DNA from 3 places in the Pseudomonas sp. Marseille-Q0931 genome. Region 1 is predicted to be linked to each of the others. Evidence: predicted binding sites of a transcription regulator. Region 1 holds the regulator's gene; each other region holds the start of a gene.

Region 1 (5,721 bases):
GGCAGCAGCGGGCTCAGCCTTGGCAGGTGCAGGGCTGGCGGGTGCGGCGGCCTTGGGCGCCGCAGCCGGTTTGGCCGCAGGTACCGGGGCCGGCGCCGGCTCGCTGGGCGCTACGAACTTGCCCTTGCCGTGCAGTTGATCGAGCAACGACTCGAACTCGTCGTCGGTGATCTCATCACTGGCCGCAACAGGTGCAGCGGCAACGGCCGCAGCAACCGGCGCCGCGGCTTCGGCTGCGTCAGAGAACTGACCCTTGCCATGCAACTGATCGAGCAGCGCTTCGAATTCGTCGTCGGTTATGTCGTCGCCTGCCGGGGCAGCAGCCGGCGCAGAGGCAACGACAGCGATCGCAGCAGGCGTCTCGACCATGCCGGAGAACTGCCCTTTGCCGTGCAACTGGTCGAGCAGCGATTCGAACTCGTCATCGGTGATCTCATCACCGGCGGCATTCTCCGCACTTGGAGCGGCAGCCGGCGCCTCACCCAGCGCGTCGAGCAGTTGCTCGAATTCGCTGTCAGTGATATCGCCCGAGGCAACGGACGCAGCAACCGCCTGGGGCTCCGGTTCGGGCTCGGGTTGCGGCTGCGCCTGCTGCACCGGTTCAGGGGCCGCTTCGCCGCCACCCGGTTCGGCCAGGCGCGACAGGGCCGCCAGCAGCTCCGGCGACGCGGGCGTCGGCTCACGCCGCTCACGCACTTCGCCGAACATGCCATTGACTGCATCAAGAGCCTCGAGCACTACATCCATCAGCTCCGAATCGACGCGACGCTCACCCTTGCGCAGGATGTCGAAGACGTTTTCGGCGATATGGCAGCACTCCACCAGCTCGTTGAGCTGGAGGAAGCCCGCTCCGCCCTTGACGGTATGGAAACCGCGAAAGATGGCATTGAGCAGGTTCATGTCGTCCGGTCGGCTTTCCAGCTCGACTAACTGTTCGGACAACTGTTCGAGAATCTCGCCGGCCTCTACCAGGAAATCCTGGAGGATCTCTTCATCGGCGCCGAAGCTCATATTGTGTGCTCCTTAGAACCCTAGACTGGACAGCAGGTCGTCGACATCGTCCTGGCTGGAGGCAACGTCATCACGCTTATCGGCATGAATCTGCGGACCTTCACCCCGCGATGGTTCTTTTAATTTTTCCTGTTCGGCGCGCAGCACTTCGTGGTCGTGCTGAATACCGGCGAAACGGTCGACCTGGCTGGCCATGAGCATCAGCTTGAGCAGGTTGCTTTCCACTTCGGTCACCAGTTGGGTGACACGCTTGATCACCTGACCGGTAAGGTCCTGGTAGTCCTGCGCCAGCAGAATGTCGTTGAGATGGCCTGAGAGCTTGGCGCCATCTCGCTCACTGCGGGCGAGGAACAGCTCGACACGCTTGGCCAGCTCGCGAAAACCGTCGGCACCGATTTCACGGCGCATAAAGCGGCCCCATTCGACGTTCAGGCTCTGCGCTTCATCGCTCAGATCATTGACCAGCGGCGCGCTCTGTTCGACCAGATCCATGGTCCGGTTGGCAGCCTTCTCGGTCATGGTCACGACGTAGTTCAGCCGCTCGGTAGCGTCGGCAATCTGCGACAGCTCCTGGGCATGCGGCATACGCGGATCGAGTTGAAAATTGACAATGGCGTTGTGCAGTTCACGGGTCAGTTTGCCGACCTCGTGATACAGCCCGCGATCACGAACCTTGTTGAGCTCGTTGATCAGTTGCACCGCGTTGCCGAAGTTACCTTTTTCGAGGCTATCGACCAGCTCACGGGCATTGGTTTTCAGGGACGATTCAAGGTCACCCAGCGTGGAGTCATCGTGTTCCATAGCACCCTCGCGGCCGGCATCAGCCGTTGACCCGCTCGAAGATCTTCTCGATCTTTTCCTTCAGCACCTGAGCGGTGAAGGGTTTGACTACATAGCCGTTCACGCCGGCCTGGGCCGCCTCGATGATCTGATCGCGCTTGGCTTCAGCGGTCACCATCAGCACCGGCAGGTGCTTGAGGCGCTCGTCGGCGCGTACGGCACGCAGCAGGTCGATGCCGGTCATGCCGGGCATGTTCCAGTCGGTCACCAGAAAGTCGAAACTGCCGCTTTGCAGCATCGGCAGTGCCGAGGTGCCGTCATCGGCTTCCGCGGTGTTGGTGAAACCCAAATCCCGCAAGAGGTTCTTGATGATCCGTCGCATCGTCGAGAAATCGTCAACGATGAGGATTTTCATGTTCTTGTCCAAGTCGACCTCCGTACAGTCCCAAACGTATTGCGCTTGCAACTACGTCCTTTAATCGTGAAACCGTTTGCGCCTGCGAGTACGCCGCCTTCAGCCAGCACGCCATTCACTCAGCCGCGAGCGCAGACGCGCCGCGCACTGGCTGTGCAACTGGCTCACGCGTGACTCGCTAACCCCCAGCACTTCACCGATTTCCTTCAAGTTCAGTTCTTCATCGTAATACAGCGCCAGCACCAGACGTTCGCGCTCCGGCAAACCGGCGATGGCATCGGCCAAGGCCGCCTGGAAGCGTTCGTCTTCGAGGTCCCGCGAAGGTTCGAGGTGAGTGTGTCCGGCGTCTTCGTGCAGCCCGCCATGCTCGCCGTCCTGCAACAGGTCGTCGAAGCTGAACAGGCGGCTGCCCAAAGTGTCGCCAAGAATGCCGTAGTAATCCTCCAGACTCAATTGGAGTTCGGCCGCGACCTCGTGATCTTTAGCGTCGCGCCCAGTTCTTGCTTCAACGACACGAATAGCATCGCTGACCATACGGCTGTTGCGGTGCACCGAACGCGGCGCCCAATCGCCCTTGCGCACCTCGTCGAGCATGGAGCCACGGATACGGATACCCGCGAAGGTCTCGAAACTGGCGCCCTTGCTGGAGTCGTATTTGCGCGAGGCTTCGAGCAGGCCGATCATGCCGGCCTGGATAAGATCATCGACCTGCACGCTGGCCGGCAAGCGGGCCAGCAGGTGGTAGGCGATGCGCTTGACCAGCGGCGCATAGCGCTCGATCAGCTGGTGCTGGGAGTCCTGCGCCTGAGCCTTGTTGTACATACGAAGTCCAGAGGCTGCTGTCATACGGCCGAGTCTGCGGTCGGTTGTTGCACCAGACGCTCGACGAAAAACTCCAGATGACCACGAGGATTGGCCGGTAACGGCCAGGTATCTACCTTCTGAGCTATCGCCTTGAACGCCAGGGCGCACTTGGATCGAGGGAAGGCTTCATAAACGGCGCGCTGCTTCTGCACGGCCTTACGCACACATTCATCGTAGGGCACGGCACCGACATACTGCAGGGCGACATCGAGGAAACGATCCGTCACCTTGGTCAGCTTAGCAAAGAGATTGCGTCCTTCCTGCGGGCTATGGGCCATATTGGCCAATACACGGAAGCGACTGATGCCGTGATCGCGATTGAGCAGCTTGATCAGCGCGTAGGCATCGGTAATCGAGGTGGGCTCATCGCACACCACCACGAGGATCTCCTGCGCAGCACGCACGAAGCTGACGACCGCATCGCCGATGCCGGCAGCGGTGTCGATCACCAGCACGTCAAGATTTTCGCTGATGTCACTGAATGCCTGGATCAAGCCTGCATGCTGCATCGGCGTGAGACTGACCATGCTCTGTGTGCCGGACGCTGCCGGCACGATGCGGATGCCGCCCGGCCCCTGCAGCAGGACGTCACGCAGATCGCATTCACCCGAGATGACATCAGCCAGGGTGCGCTTGGGCGTGAGTCCCAACAGAACGTCGACGTTGGCCAGGCCCAGGTCAGCGTCCATCAGCATCACCCGACGGCCGAGATCGGCCAGGGCCATGGACAGATTGACCGACACATTGGTCTTGCCGACGCCACCCTTGCCGCCAGTAACCGCAATCACCTGTACGGGATGCATAGCCATGTTCTTTCTACACCTTGTCTAACTTCGACTTGGCCCTACAGGCCGTTGAAAACACCCGTTGAGGCCGTTCACTCCCGCGCCACGTGGCGGGAGGGTGCAACATTCTCGCCGCTTCAGCCGGCTCGCTTGGCCGGATTGTGATAGAGGCCGGCGAACATCTGCGCCATGGCGTCTTCACTCGGCTCCTCGGCGGCCTGCAGCCCCACTGCGCGGCTGACCAACTGATGGCTACGCGGCACTTGCAGGTCATCCGGAATCCGCGGCCCGTCCGTCACATAGGCTACCGGCAGTTGCTGGCCTATAGCCAGACCTAAAACCTCACCCAGACTCGCGGCTTCATCCAGCTTCGTCAGTATGCAGCCTGAAAGGCCACAACGCTTGTAACTATGGTAGGCCGCCTTGAGCACTTGGCTCTGACTTGTTGCGGCCAATACCAGATAATTCTTCGCCTTGATGCGTGCCGAGGCCAGGCTCTCCAGCTGCATACGCAGCGCCGGATCGTTGCCTGGCAGGCCAGCGGTATCGACCAGCACCACGCGTTTCTTGGCCAGCGGCGCCAGCGCCTGCAGCAGAGACTGACCAGGATCGACCTGAGTCACCGACACACCGAGAATGCGCCCCAGGGTCTTGAGCTGCTCCTGCGCGCCAATACGGAAGCTGTCCATGCTCACCAGAGCGACCTGTTGCGAGCCGTACTTAAGCACGTAACGTGCGGCCAGCTTGGCCAGGGTGGTGGTCTTGCCCATGCCGGCCGGACCGACCAGAGCGATCACTCCGCCCTCTTCCAGCGGCTCGACCTTGGGCGTACTGATCGCGTGAGCCAGATGCGCCAGCAGCATACGCCAGGCCTGACGCGGCTCGGCAACGCCGGCCACCTTGCTCAGCAGCGCCTGCGACAGCTCGGCAGACAGCCCCATGCGCTGCAGGCGGCGCCACAGATTGGCCTGCTGCGGGCGGCGATTCTGCAACTGCCCCCAGGCGATGGAACCCAGCTGTACTTCGATCAGCTCACGCAAGCCGTGCAGCTCGAAGCGCATGGCTTCCAGTGCGCGCGGGTCGACCGCAGGCGTAGCAGGTACAGCGGCTTCGACCGGGCGCTGCGGCTTGACCAGGGTCGCCGGCAGTTCGGGCGCCAGCAGCGACTCATTGGCGAACAGTTGACGGTCCTTGCCGGCATCCTGCTCGGCACGCGTGGTCAGCTCGGCCTGGGCACTGGCGATGCGCGCCTGGGTCTTGCGCAGCTCGGCTTCCAGCGCCGGGTTCGGGCGCACCGGCGTCGGCGCCTGATAGTCCAGCGCTGCCGTCAGCTCGACACCACCGGCGACACGGCGATTGCCGATGATCGAGGCGTCGGCGCCCAATTCATCACGCACCAGTTTCATGGCGGTCCGCATATCGGCGGCGAAGAAGCGTTTGACCTGCATGACCCTTTACCTCAGTTCTGGCCAACCGTAGCGACTATGGTGACCTGCTTGTTGTCCGGAATTTCCTGGTATGCCAGCACGTGCATGCTGGGTACCGCCAGCCGCGCGAAGCGCGACAACATCGCCCGGACCGGTCCGGCCACCAGCAGAATCACCGGCTTGCCGAGCATTTCCTGGCGCTGCGCCGCTTCCACCAGGGAACGCTGCAGCTTCTCGGCCATGCCCGGTTCGAGGAGGATGCCATCCTCACCGCCCTGACCGGCCTTCTGCAGACTGTTGAGCAAGATCTGTTCCAACCTTGGTTCGAGGGTTATCACAGGCAGCTCCGGCTCTAGTCCCACGATGCCTTGCACGATGGCGCGGGCCAGCGAGACGCGTACCGCGGCGACCATCGCGGCGGGATCTTGACTCTTCGGCG
Region 2 (5,721 bases), 880 kb from region 1:
GGTCGATGGTGCTGGTGGTGCGGTCGATCACCTGCAGGCCTTCGCGGCTGGCCTGGTCGGCGTTGCGCGCCGCTTCTGCGGCCTGTGCGGCGTTGTGCGCGACATCCTGCGCAGTGGCGCTCATCTCCTGGAAGGCGGTCGCCACCTGGTCGACTTCGCGGTACTGCTGCTGCATGCCGGCGCTGGTCTGGCTGGCGATGGCCGCTGACTTGTCGGCGGTACCGCGGGCATCGAGCACGCTGCGCTTCACGTCGGCGATGATCGGCTGCAGTTTGTCGAGGAAGCGGTTGAACCAGCCGGCCAGTTCGCCCAGTTCATCCTGCCTGGCGTACTGCAGGCGGCGGGTCAGGTCGCCTTCGCCGCTGGCGATATCCTTGAGCATGGCGGCTACGCCGAGAATCGGCCGTGTCACGCCGCGCGCCGTCAGCCACATCAGTACAAGCCCGGCCAGCCCGGCGCCAAGGCCTATCAGCAGCGCTGCGAGGCTGTCGCTGGCGCGGTTCGCATCCAGTTGAGCGCCCAGTTTGGTCGCGCGCTCGAGCAGGACGCTCTGAGGAACTTCAAGCAGAACTGTCCAGGGTCTGGACTCGGGAATCGGCTTGAAAGGGCTCAGTTCGCGGAGCATATCGCCATGCTTCAATTCGGCAGCGCTGCCGCTTTGAATCAGGCCGCGCAGTTCGTTGGCCTGATCCGGGAACGCGCGATCAACGGGCTGACTGAGCAGGCCCGCGTCACGGCTGTGCCCGGCAAGCAGCGCGCCGGGGCTGAAGATGCTGACGTGGCCTAGCCCGCTATACAGGTCACTGTTGGCCTCCTGGCTGATTTGCTGCAGGCTGGCCAGGCTGATATCCACGCCCATCACGCCGATGATTTTGCCTTCGAGCTCCAGCGGGAAAGCGATGCTGGTCATCAACGTCCTTTGTCCGTCGACGTCGTCGTAATACGGTTCCAGTACGCAGGGCTGGCGCGTTTCGCGCGGGCAGGTATACCAGGCGTTGTAGGCAATGCCGTTGTCACCGGGCGTGGTGTCGCCGAGCAACTCTTCGTTCATCGCCTCGGCTTCCAGCTGGCCGACGGTGGGCTGCGCCCAGTACAGGGCGAAGCGTCCGCGTTCATTGCTGCCGAGATCGGCTTGGTCGGCGAACAGCTCATCCTTACCATCCAGGGCGTTGGGCTCGAATACCAGATACAGGCCGAGCAGGTCCGGATTGGCTTCCAGGCTGCTGCGTACCTGGCGAGTCAGGTCCTCGCGCAGGTCGAACGCGTCAAGGAAGCGTTTCTCAGCCTGTTCGCGCAGGAACAGAATCTGCCGGGAAAATCCCTTGCCGTACTGATAGGCGTCCATGAAGTAGCGCTGAATGCGGATGGCCTGTAATTCGCTGCGCGCCTTCAGGCGCAGCTTGGCGCTTTCCTCGAGCATGCTGGAGCTGGCCTCGCGCACCAGGCCGGCGCTGCGGCTGGACTGATACTGCGAGGCACCCACCAGCAAGGTGACGATGGCGAGTAGGCATAGGCCGGCGAGCAGGGTGATCTTCCATTGGATCGAAAGACGACTGAACAGCATGGTGCGTTCCTTTCTACATGGACCAGTACGGTTATCGGTATGCGTCGGGCATTCTTGATCGATTGGTGTGCGCTCGGGATTGTGCACGCTTCGCTTTGAATTCTGAACGATCGTCGATTTTGACAGGATAGTCCGCATGCGGCACAGTACGCGGCTTTTTGCGTTGTGCAGGTGGAGTGTTTATGAACGCTGTAATCGCCGCGGTCGGCATCATGCTGGCCCTCAGTCTCTGTCGCGTACACGTGGTCGTGGCACTGATCATCGGCGCACTGGCCGGCGGCCTGCTCGGCGGGCTGGGTATCGAAGGCACGCTGAAGGCGTTCAACCAGGGGCTGGGTGGCGGGGCTACGGTTGCGCTGTCCTACGCACTGCTCGGTGCTTTCGCTGTTGCCATCGCCAAATCCGGCCTGGCGCATGCGCTAGCGGATCGCGCGCTGGCGCTGGTCGACAAGCAGCAGGACGGTAGGGGCGGGGCGTTGAAATGGCTGCTGATCGCGTTGCTGCTGGCGGTCGCGATCTCCTCGCAGAACCTGCTGCCGATCCACATCGCCTTCATTCCGTTGCTGGTACCGCCGTTGCTCTACGTGTTGAGCAAGTTGCAGCTCGACCGTCGTCTGATCGCCTGTGTGCTGACCTTCGGCCTGATCACGCCGTACATGTTTCTGCCGGTTGGCTTTGGCGGCATCTTCCTCAACGAGATCCTATTGGCCAACGTGGCCAAGTCCGGTGTCGATGTCACCGGTATCAGCATCACTCAGGCTATGGCCATTCCGGCGCTGGGCATGCTCTTCGGCCTGCTCGTGGCGGTGCTGTTCAGTTATCGCGGCAAGCGCGTGTATGACCTGGAAAAGGTCGCACAGAGCGAGCGCGTGGATGCCCAGTACAATCCGCTGAGCCTGCTGGTTGCGGGGCTGGCCATCGCCGCGGCTTTCGTCGTGCAGCTGTGGCTGGACTCGATGATCATCGGCGCGCTGGTCGGCTTCGTGATCTTCTCGGTATCCGGCGTGGTGCGCTGGAAAGAGGCGGACGGCCTGTTCACCGAAGGCATGAAGATGATGGCCATGATCGGCTTCATCATGATCGCCGCGGCCGGCTTCGCCGAGGTGATGAAGACCACCGGCGAGGTGCAGACACTGGTCGACAGCTCGGCAGCCTTGATCGGCCACAACAAGGCGGTCGGCGCACTGCTGATGCTGCTGGTCGGGTTGCTGGTGACCATGGGCATCGGCTCTTCCTTTTCCACCATCCCGATCATTGCGGCGATCTTCGTGCCGCTTGGTGTGCAGCTGGGTTTCAGCCCGCTGGCCATCGTCTCCATCGTCGGGACTGCCGGCGCGCTGGGCGATGCCGGCTCACCGGCATCGGACTCCACCCTCGGGCCAACCTCGGGGCTCAACGCCGATGGCCAGCACAACCACATCTGGGACAGCGTGGTGCCGACCTTCCTGCACTACAACCTGCCGCTGCTGGCGTTCGGCTGGGCGGCCGCTATGCTCCTGTAAAGGCGTGAATGCGCCGGATTAAGTTCTCGGCGCCTTGGGTCGCTTAATTCTTCCACGGGGCTGCCGATATACCGGTAGCCCCGTTTTTTGTTCCGCATAAAAGGACAACAAGAATGCGCCTCACATTGAAAACCAAGGTGATACTGCTTGCGCTGGTTCCCGTCATCCTCTTTGCGCTGGTGCTCAGTGGCACGGCGGCCAAGGTATTGCAGAGCCTGGCGGCCGACGAGGTGGCAGAGACGCGCGAGCGTCTGCTGCAGGAAAAGCGCAGCGAGCTCGAGCACTACATGCAGATCGCCCTTGGCTCGGTGAAGGGGCTTTACGATGGGGCAGCACAAGGCGACATGGCCAGTCGCGAACAGGCCATCGCCATCCTCTCCAAGATCAAATATGGCGCCGATGGCTATTTCTTCGGCCACGACTCCAACGTGGTGCGCCTGTTCCGCGGCGATAGCCCCGTGGACGTCGGCAAGAGCCTGGCCGACCGCCGCGACCCGAACGGGGTGTATATCAACCGTGAACTGGTCAACGTGGCGAAGAACAACAGCTACTTCGTCAACTATTCCTCGCCGCTGCCGGGCAACGAGTCGGTGATGGTGCCCAAGCTCGCCTACAGCTACTACCTGCCAAAATGGGACATGGCCGTCGGTACGGCGCTCAACCTCGACGGCGTCGAAGCGGGGATCAGGGAGGTCGAAGACGATATCGATGAGCGCATCGGCACCATCATCACCAGCATCGTGGTGGTGGCGGCGATTCTGCTGGTGGTGTTCGGTGTGATTGGCGTATGGCTGGGCAATGCGTTCCTGCGGCCGCTGCAGCAGATCAAGGCCAATCTCGACGATATCGCCGCTGGCGAGGGTGACCTGACCCGGCGCTTGCCGGTTACCAATCAGGACGAACTGGGCGAGTTGGCCGGCTCCTTCAACCGCTTTGTCGAGAAGATCCATGACTTGGTGCGGCAGATCGTGGAGATGACCGGGCAACTTACCGGCCTGGTGAGTCAGGTGGCGGAGCAGGCGCAGCGTTCGGAGCAGGCGATGGGGCAGCAGCGCCACGAAACCGATCAGGTGGCTACGGCGATCAACGAGATGTCGGCTGCCGCTCACGAAGTGGCCAAGAGCGCGCAGAACGCCGCCGAGGCTGCGCAGCAGACTGACCGCGAAGGTCAGGCGGCCAAAAGCGTGGTCGACGGCAGCATCCAGCGCATTCACTCACTGGTCGAGGACATCCGAAGCAGTGGCGTGTCGCTCGACAGCCTGCAGCAGGATGTGCAGTCGATCGTCAGCGTGCTTGACGTGATCCGTTCCATCGCCGAGCAGACCAACCTGCTGGCGCTCAACGCCGCCATCGAAGCGGCGCGTGCCGGCGAGGCCGGGCGTGGTTTCGCCGTGGTCGCCGATGAGGTGCGGGCGCTGGCTAGCCGTACCCAGCAGAGCACCCAGGAAATTCAGGGCATGATCGACCGCCTGCAGCAGGGCACGCTTGAGTCGGTGACTTCAATGCGCCGTTCCAGCGATGCCGGCGAGCTGACCAGCGAACAGGCCAACAAGGCCGGCGAGTCGCTCGACGCCATCGCCCAGTTGATCGCCACCATCAACGCCATGAACGCGCAGATTGCCAGTGCCGCCGAGGAGCAGACGGCGGTGGCCGAGGAGATCAATCGCAGCGTGCATCAGATCGCGGTGGCCGTGGACAGCGTCGCCGATGAAACCGAGCGTGGTGCGCAGACGGCACGCAGTCTGGCTGGCCTGGGCGACCGCCTCGGGGCACTGGTGCGTCAGTTCCGCATCTGAGTCGGAGCGCGCCTGTTGCCAGGCTGTTTGCAGAAACAACAAAGCCCGCAAAAGCGGGCTTTGTCATTCTGCAGCAGACCTCAGACGATGATGCCCTGGCTGCGCAGATAATCATCGTAGGTGCCACTGAAATCGGTCACGCCGTTGTCCGACAGCTCGATGATGCGCGTGGCCAGGGAGCTGACGAACTCGCGGTCGTGGCTGACGAAGATCAGCGTGCCCGGGTAGTTCTCCAGCGCTAGGTTGAGCGCCTCGATCGACTCCATGTCCAGGTGGTTGGTCGGTTCGTCCATCACCAGCACGTTGGGCTTCTGGCAGGCCAGCTTGCCGAACAGCATGCGGCCCTGTTCACCACCGGAGAGCACCTTGACCGACTTCTGAATCTCGTCGGAGGAGAACAGCATGCGGCCCAGGGCGGCGCGGATGTTCTGCTCACCGCTGGTCCACTGGCCCATCCACTCGAACAGGGTTTCGTCGGCCTCGAAATCGTGGGCGTGATCCTGGGCGTAGTAGCCCACCTCGGCGCTGTCGGTCCACTTCACGCTGCCGGCGTCCGGGGTCATTTCACCGACCAGGGTGCGCAGCAGGGTGGTCTTGCCGATGCCGTTGGGGCCGATGATGGCCACGCGCTCGCCTGCTTCGACCTGGAAACCGAAGTTCTTGAACAGCACCTTGTCATCGAAGGCCTTGGACAGCTTCTCGATGGTCACCGCCTGGCGATGCAGCTTCTTGTTCTGGTCGAAGCGGATGAACGGGCTGACGCGGCTCGACGGCTTGACCTCGGCGAGCTGGATCTTGTCGATCTGCTTGGCTCGGCTGGTGGCCTGCTTGGCCTTGGAGGCGTTGGCCGAGAAGCGGC
Region 3 (5,721 bases), 390 kb from region 1:
ACCGCATCGACCAGATCGCCGCCGAACGAGCCAAGGCCGCCGCGCCCGAAGCGCCTGCACAAAGCCGCCGGGTTCGAGTGACCGGAGTCATCGAATGAACGCCGCCAAACGCCTGGAAATCTTCCGTCGCCTGCACGAGGACAACCCCGAGCCCAAGACCGAGCTGGCCTACAGCACGCCCTTCGAGCTGCTGGTGGCGGTAACGCTTTCGGCCCAGGCCACCGATGTCAGCGTCAACAAGGCCACGGCCAAGCTGTTTCCGGTCGCTAACACGCCAGAAGCGATCTACGCCCTGGGCGTCGAAGGACTCTCCGAGTACATCAAGACCATCGGCCTGTACAACAGCAAGGCAAAGAACGTCATCGAGGCCTGTCGCATCCTCATCGAGAAGCACGGCAGCCAGGTGCCGGACAATCGCGAGGACCTCGAAGCGCTGCCCGGCGTCGGTCGCAAGACCGCCAATGTGGTGCTCAACACCGCTTTCCGCCAGCTGGCCATGGCCGTGGATACGCATATCTTCCGCGTCAGCAACCGCACCGGCATCGCGCCGGGCAAGAACGTGGTCGAGGTGGAAAAGAAGCTGCTCAAGTTCGTACCCAAGGATTATCTGCTAGACGCTCACCACTGGCTGATCCTGCACGGACGCTACGTCTGCACCGCGCGTAAACCGCGCTGTGGCGCCTGCCGCATCGAAGACCTGTGCGAGTACAAGGCGAAAACCTCCGACGATTGATCGACCATAGAATCCGGCGATCTTCTGATTGAAAAAATCTTTTTTACCCGCTCATTTTTTGCCGCTATAAGGTGCGCAAATGGCCCCGGTAATTGGCCTGGAGTGGAATGAATGAGCACAGACAAAGAAGATCTCGAGCTGGACGAAGACTTTGTCGCGGAGGAATCGGACGACGCCGAGCCTGCGGTTGAAGTCGCCAAGGCCAACCTGACCAAGCGCCGCATCATCGATAACTTCCTCGAAGAGCGTCGCCTGCACAAACAGCTGGCCGAATACGACTTCGATATCTGATTATCGAGCTGCACAGAAGAAGCCCCGCTAATTGCGGGGCTTTTCGTATATCGCGATCAGTCGCGTCGAGACGGTGAGAGCAGCTCGATCTTGTAACCGTCCGGGTCCTCGACGAAGGCCAGGATGCTGGTGCCGTGCTTCATCGGCCCCGGCTCTCGGGTGATCTTGCCGCCGCGGCCGCGAATATCCTCGCAGGCCTTGTAGACGTCCTCGACTTCCAGGGCGATATGACCGTAGCCGGTACCCAGCTCATAGTGCTCAACGCCCCAGTTGTGGGTCAGCTCGATCACGCTGTTGTGCGCCTCGTCGCCGTAACCGACGAACGCCAGGGTGAACTTACCGTCCGGATAGTCCTTGCGCCGCAGCAGGGTCATGCCCAGCACTTCGGTGTAGAAGGCGATGGATTTGTCCAGGTCGCCGACGCGCAGCATGGTATGCAGCAGTCTCATCAGATTTCCCCCTTCTAGCAAGCAGAACCCCGGCACTTGGCCGGGGTCCTTGTGACGCAAGAGTTTTAGCTTAGACCAGCTTGCGGCCCTTGCCTGCAGCGATACGCATACGCAGGGCGTTGAGCTTGATGAAGCCCGCCGCGTCCTGCTGGTTGTAGGCGCCGCCATCTTCCTCGAAGGTCGCGATATTGGCGTCGAACAGCGAATCGTCGGACTTGCGACCAGTGACGATGACGTTGCCCTTGTACAGCTTCAGGCGGACCACGCCGTTCACGTTGGCTTGGGAGGCGTCGATCATCTGTTGCAGCATCAGACGCTCCGGGCTCCACCAGAAACCGTTGTAGATCAGGCTGGCGTATTTCGGCATCAGCTCGTCTTTGAGGTGAGCCACTTCACGGTCGAGGGTGATCGACTCGATGGCGCGGTGGGCCTTGAGCATGATGGTGCCGCCGGGGGTTTCGTAGCAGCCGCGGGACTTCATGCCAACGAAACGGTTCTCGACGATGTCCAGACGACCGATGCCGTTCTCGCCGCCAATGCGGTTCAGTTCGGCCAGCACCTGCGCCGGGCTCATGTCCTTGCCGTCGATGGCGACGATGTCGCCGGCGCGGTAGGTCAGCTCGATATAAGTCGGTGCGTCCGGTGCTGCCTCAGGGGAGACAGTCCATTTCCACATGTCTTCTTCGTGCTCGGTCCAGGTGTCTTCCAGCACGCCACCTTCATAGGAGATGTGCAGCAGGTTGGCGTCCATGGAGTACGGCGACTTCTTCTTGCCGTGGCGCTCGATCGGGATGGCGTGCTTCTCGGCGTAGTCCATCAGCTTCTCGCGCGACAGCAGGTCCCACTCACGCCACGGGGCGATGACTTTTACACCCGGCTTCAGCGCATAGGCGCCCAGTTCGAAACGCACCTGGTCGTTGCCCTTGCCGGTCGCACCGTGGGAGATGGCGTCGGCACCGGTCTCGTTGGCGATTTCGATCAGGCGCTTGGCGATCAGCGGGCGGGCGATGGAGGTACCCAGCAGGTATTCGCCTTCGTAGACGGTGTTGGCGCGGAACATCGGGTAGACGAAATCGCGGACGAACTCCTCGCGCAGGTCGTCGATGTAGATTTCCTTAACGCCCATTGCCTGGGCCTTGGCACGGGCCGGCTCGACCTCTTCGCCCTGGCCGAGATCGGCGGTGAAGGTCACCACTTCACAGTTATAGGTATCTTGCAGCCACTTGAGGATCACCGAGGTGTCCAGGCCACCGGAATAGGCCAGAACTACCTTTTTGACGTCCGCCATGCCATCACTCCACGGGTTGTACGGTAAAACCGGTGATTCTACTGGCCAAGCGGCTCAATTTACAGGGGTGCGACAGTCGGAGTTGACCAAGCGACGTCAAAGTGGCTCAGGACGATCGGCTGCTTGGCGGATCGACCGGCGTGGTGGCGGGAGCGGGAGCACTCTGCTGCGGTGCCTCGGGCTGCGGCACACGATCCAGGCGCAGGGTCGCCCGGCGGTTCTTGGCCCGATTGGCTTCGCTGTTATTGGGCGCGAGGGGATAACGCTCGCCATGAAAACGCATGGTGATCTGCTCGACCGGTACGCCGCCGGCTACCAGATATTCCTGCACGGCCAGCGCGCGGCGGCGCGACAGGTCGCGGTTGGTCAGGCGGTTGCCGCTGTTGTCGGCGTGGCCGTCGATCTGAAAGCTGTTGATGGATGGGTCGGCCTTGACGAAGTCGAGGATGATATCGAGCTTGGCCTTGGCCATTGGGTCGAGATCGATGCCGCCACCGGGAAAGCCAATCTGCGCCTGACGAATCTGATCGAAGTTGACCGGCAGCAACTTGGCGGTACAGACCTGGTAATCGTCGTAAGCCTTGTGAAATTTCACCGGCAGCAGGCGCACCTCGAAGTTGTCACTGCCATTGAGGGTGCGGTGGCGCACCACCGGGCTGCGGCCTTCGAGCAAACCGGTGAGCAGGCGCGCGCCCTGCTCCTGCGAGCTGTTGAACGGAACTTCGCCGTTGCCGACGCTGACCACACCCAGGTTGATGTCGCCGCGCCCCGGCTGCCAGGGCGCCGCCGCTGCCAGCAAGGTCGCCGAACCAGCACCCATCCAGCGCTCACGGGCCTTGAGGCGGAAGGTGACCTGCTCACCGGCGCGGCGCACGAACTCGCCGCTGCCGAAATTACTGATCGGCTGACTCAGGCGGCACTCGAACTGATCGCCCTCGACCGTCCACTCCACCTTCTCCAGCCGGGTCTGGAAGCTGATGGCATGCGCCGGCAGACATAGAGGCATGCCAGCCAACAGGCTGATCAGGAGGAAATTGAGCGCACGCACGACAGGCTCCACGGCGGTTCACAGTATTCTCACGGGGTATCGGTCAGGCGCGCGGAAACTTGACCCCCCTGCGTGCGATTGTCGCGCCGGCGCGAGCGCGAGCTGACCCTTTTCAGTTAACATGCGGCCACGTTTTACCCGCCTGGAAGCCTCCATGTCCGATCGCCTGACTCTCCTGCGTCCCGATGACTGGCACATTCACCTGCGCGATGGCGCGGTGCTGCCACACACCGTCGGCGATGCCGCGCGCACCTTCGGCCGCGCCATCATCATGCCCAACCTGGTACCGCCGGTGCGCAACGCCGCCGAGGCCGACGCCTATCGCCAGCGCATTCTCGCAGCGCGCCCGGCCGGCAGTCGCTTCGAACCGTTGATGGTGCTCTACCTCACCGACAACACCAGCCCGGAAGACGTGCGTGCAGCCAAGGCCAGCGGTTTCGTGCATGCCGCCAAGCTCTACCCGGCCGGCGCCACCACCAACTCCGATTCGGGCGTGACCAGCATCGACAAGATCTTCCCGGCGCTGGAAGCCATGGCCGAAGTCGGCATGCTGCTGCTGGTCCATGGCGAAGTGACCCGCGCCGAGATCGACGTGTTCGACCGCGAGAAGACCTTCATCGACGAACACCTCACCCGCGTGGTCGAGCGTTTCCCGACGCTCAAGGTGGTGTTCGAGCACATCACCACGCGTGACGCGGTGCAGTTCGTCGAGGCGGCCTCGGCCAATGTCGGCGCCACCATCACCGCGCACCACCTGCTGTACAACCGCAACCACATGCTGGTCGGCGGCATTCGCCCGCACTTCTATTGCCTGCCGATCCTCAAGCGCAACGTGCACCAGGAAGCCCTGCTCGACGCCGCCACCAGTGGCAACGCCAAGTTCTTCCTCGGCACTGATTCGGCGCCGCACGTCAAGCACGCCAAGGAAGCCGCCTGCGGCTGCGCCGGCTGCTACACCGCCTATGCCGCCATCGAGCTGTACGCCGAGGCCTTCGAACAGCGTGGTGCACTGGACAAGCTGGAAGCCTTCGCCAGCTTCCATGGCCCGGACTTCTATGGCATGCCGCGCAACAGCGACAGCATCACCCTGGTACGCGAAGAGTGGACCGTGCCGGCCACCCTGCCGCTGGGAGACAACAGCGTCGTACCGCTGCGCGCTGGCGAGACCCTGCGCTGGAAGCTGCTGGAGGGTCAGGCGTGAGCGAAGAAAACTACGACGACGAACTCGAGCCCAGTCTGCCGTCCGGCCCGCGCACGCCCATGGCGGCGCGCTTTCGGGGCTACCTGCCGGTGGTCGTGGACGTCGAGACCGGCGGCTTCAACAGCGCCACCGATGCCCTGCTGGAAATCGCCGCGACCACCATCGCCATGGACGAGAGCGGCTTCCTTTATCCGGATCACACCCACTTCTTCCGCATCGAGCCCTTCGAAGGCGCCAATATCGAAGCGGCGGCGCTGGAGTTCACCGGCATCAAGCTCGACCATCCGCTGCGTATGGCGGTAAGCGAGGAGCATGCCCTGGGCGAGATCTTCAAGGGTCTGCGCAAGTCGATCAAATCGGCTGGCTGCAAGCGCGCGATCCTGGTCGGGCACAACAGCAGTTTCGACCTGGGCTTTCTCAACGCTGCAGTGGCGCGTTGCGGCATCAAGCGCAACCCCTTCCACCCCTTTTCCAGCTTCGATACTGCCACCCTGGCCGGCCTCGCCTACGGCCAGACCGTGCTGGCCAAGGCCTGCCAGGTCGCCGGCATCGAATTCGACGGCAAGGAAGCGCATTCGGCCCGCTACGACACCGAAAAGACCGCCGAACTGTTCTGCGGCATCGTCAACCGCTGGAAGGAAATGGGCGGCTGGGACGAGTTCGATCAGTGAGGCTCTGCACGGCAGATCGAACCCCATGAAAAAACCGGCG

The links. The regulator FliA, encoded in region 1, starts transcription of late flagellar genes. The targets are predictions, from matches to a motif close to CTAAAGTTTNNNNNNNNNNNGCCGNTAA.
Region 2: the regulator FliA is predicted to act here: its motif matches at 3,109-3,136, upstream of P3C50_RS06325 (methyl-accepting chemotaxis protein).
Region 3: the regulator FliA is predicted to act here: its motif matches at 3,846-3,873, upstream of P3C50_RS00205 (flagellar protein MotY).

Annotation. Positions count from the first base shown of each region.
Region 1 covers NZ_CALNWT010000001.1:429,964-435,684, reverse strand. The annotation lists gene P3C50_RS02190 (chemotaxis protein CheA) at 1-1,011, opposite strand, end outside; gene P3C50_RS02185 (protein phosphatase CheZ) at 1,024-1,812, opposite strand; gene P3C50_RS02180 (chemotaxis response regulator CheY) at 1,832-2,206, opposite strand; gene fliA (RNA polymerase sigma factor FliA) at 2,306-3,052, opposite strand; gene fleN (flagellar synthesis regulator FleN) at 3,049-3,879, opposite strand; gene flhF (flagellar biosynthesis protein FlhF) at 3,993-5,303, opposite strand; gene flhA (flagellar biosynthesis protein FlhA) at 5,315-5,721, opposite strand, start outside.
Region 2 covers NZ_CALNWT010000001.1:1,312,024-1,317,744, reverse strand. The annotation lists gene P3C50_RS06335 (methyl-accepting chemotaxis protein) at 1-1,564, opposite strand, end outside; gene P3C50_RS06330 (Na+/H+ antiporter family protein) at 1,747-3,066, shown strand; gene P3C50_RS06325 (methyl-accepting chemotaxis protein) at 3,180-4,862, shown strand; gene P3C50_RS06320 (ABC-F family ATPase) at 4,943-5,721, opposite strand, start outside.
Region 3 covers NZ_CALNWT010000001.1:36,221-41,941, reverse strand. The annotation lists gene P3C50_RS00230 (electron transport complex subunit E) at 1-98, shown strand, start outside; gene nth (endonuclease III) at 95-733, shown strand; gene P3C50_RS00220 (PA3496 family putative envelope integrity protein) at 845-1,024, shown strand; gene gloA (lactoylglutathione lyase) at 1,081-1,473, opposite strand; gene P3C50_RS00210 (argininosuccinate synthase) at 1,544-2,761, opposite strand; gene P3C50_RS00205 (flagellar protein MotY) at 2,868-3,767, opposite strand; gene pyrC (dihydroorotase) at 3,964-5,010, shown strand; gene rnt (ribonuclease T) at 5,007-5,681, shown strand.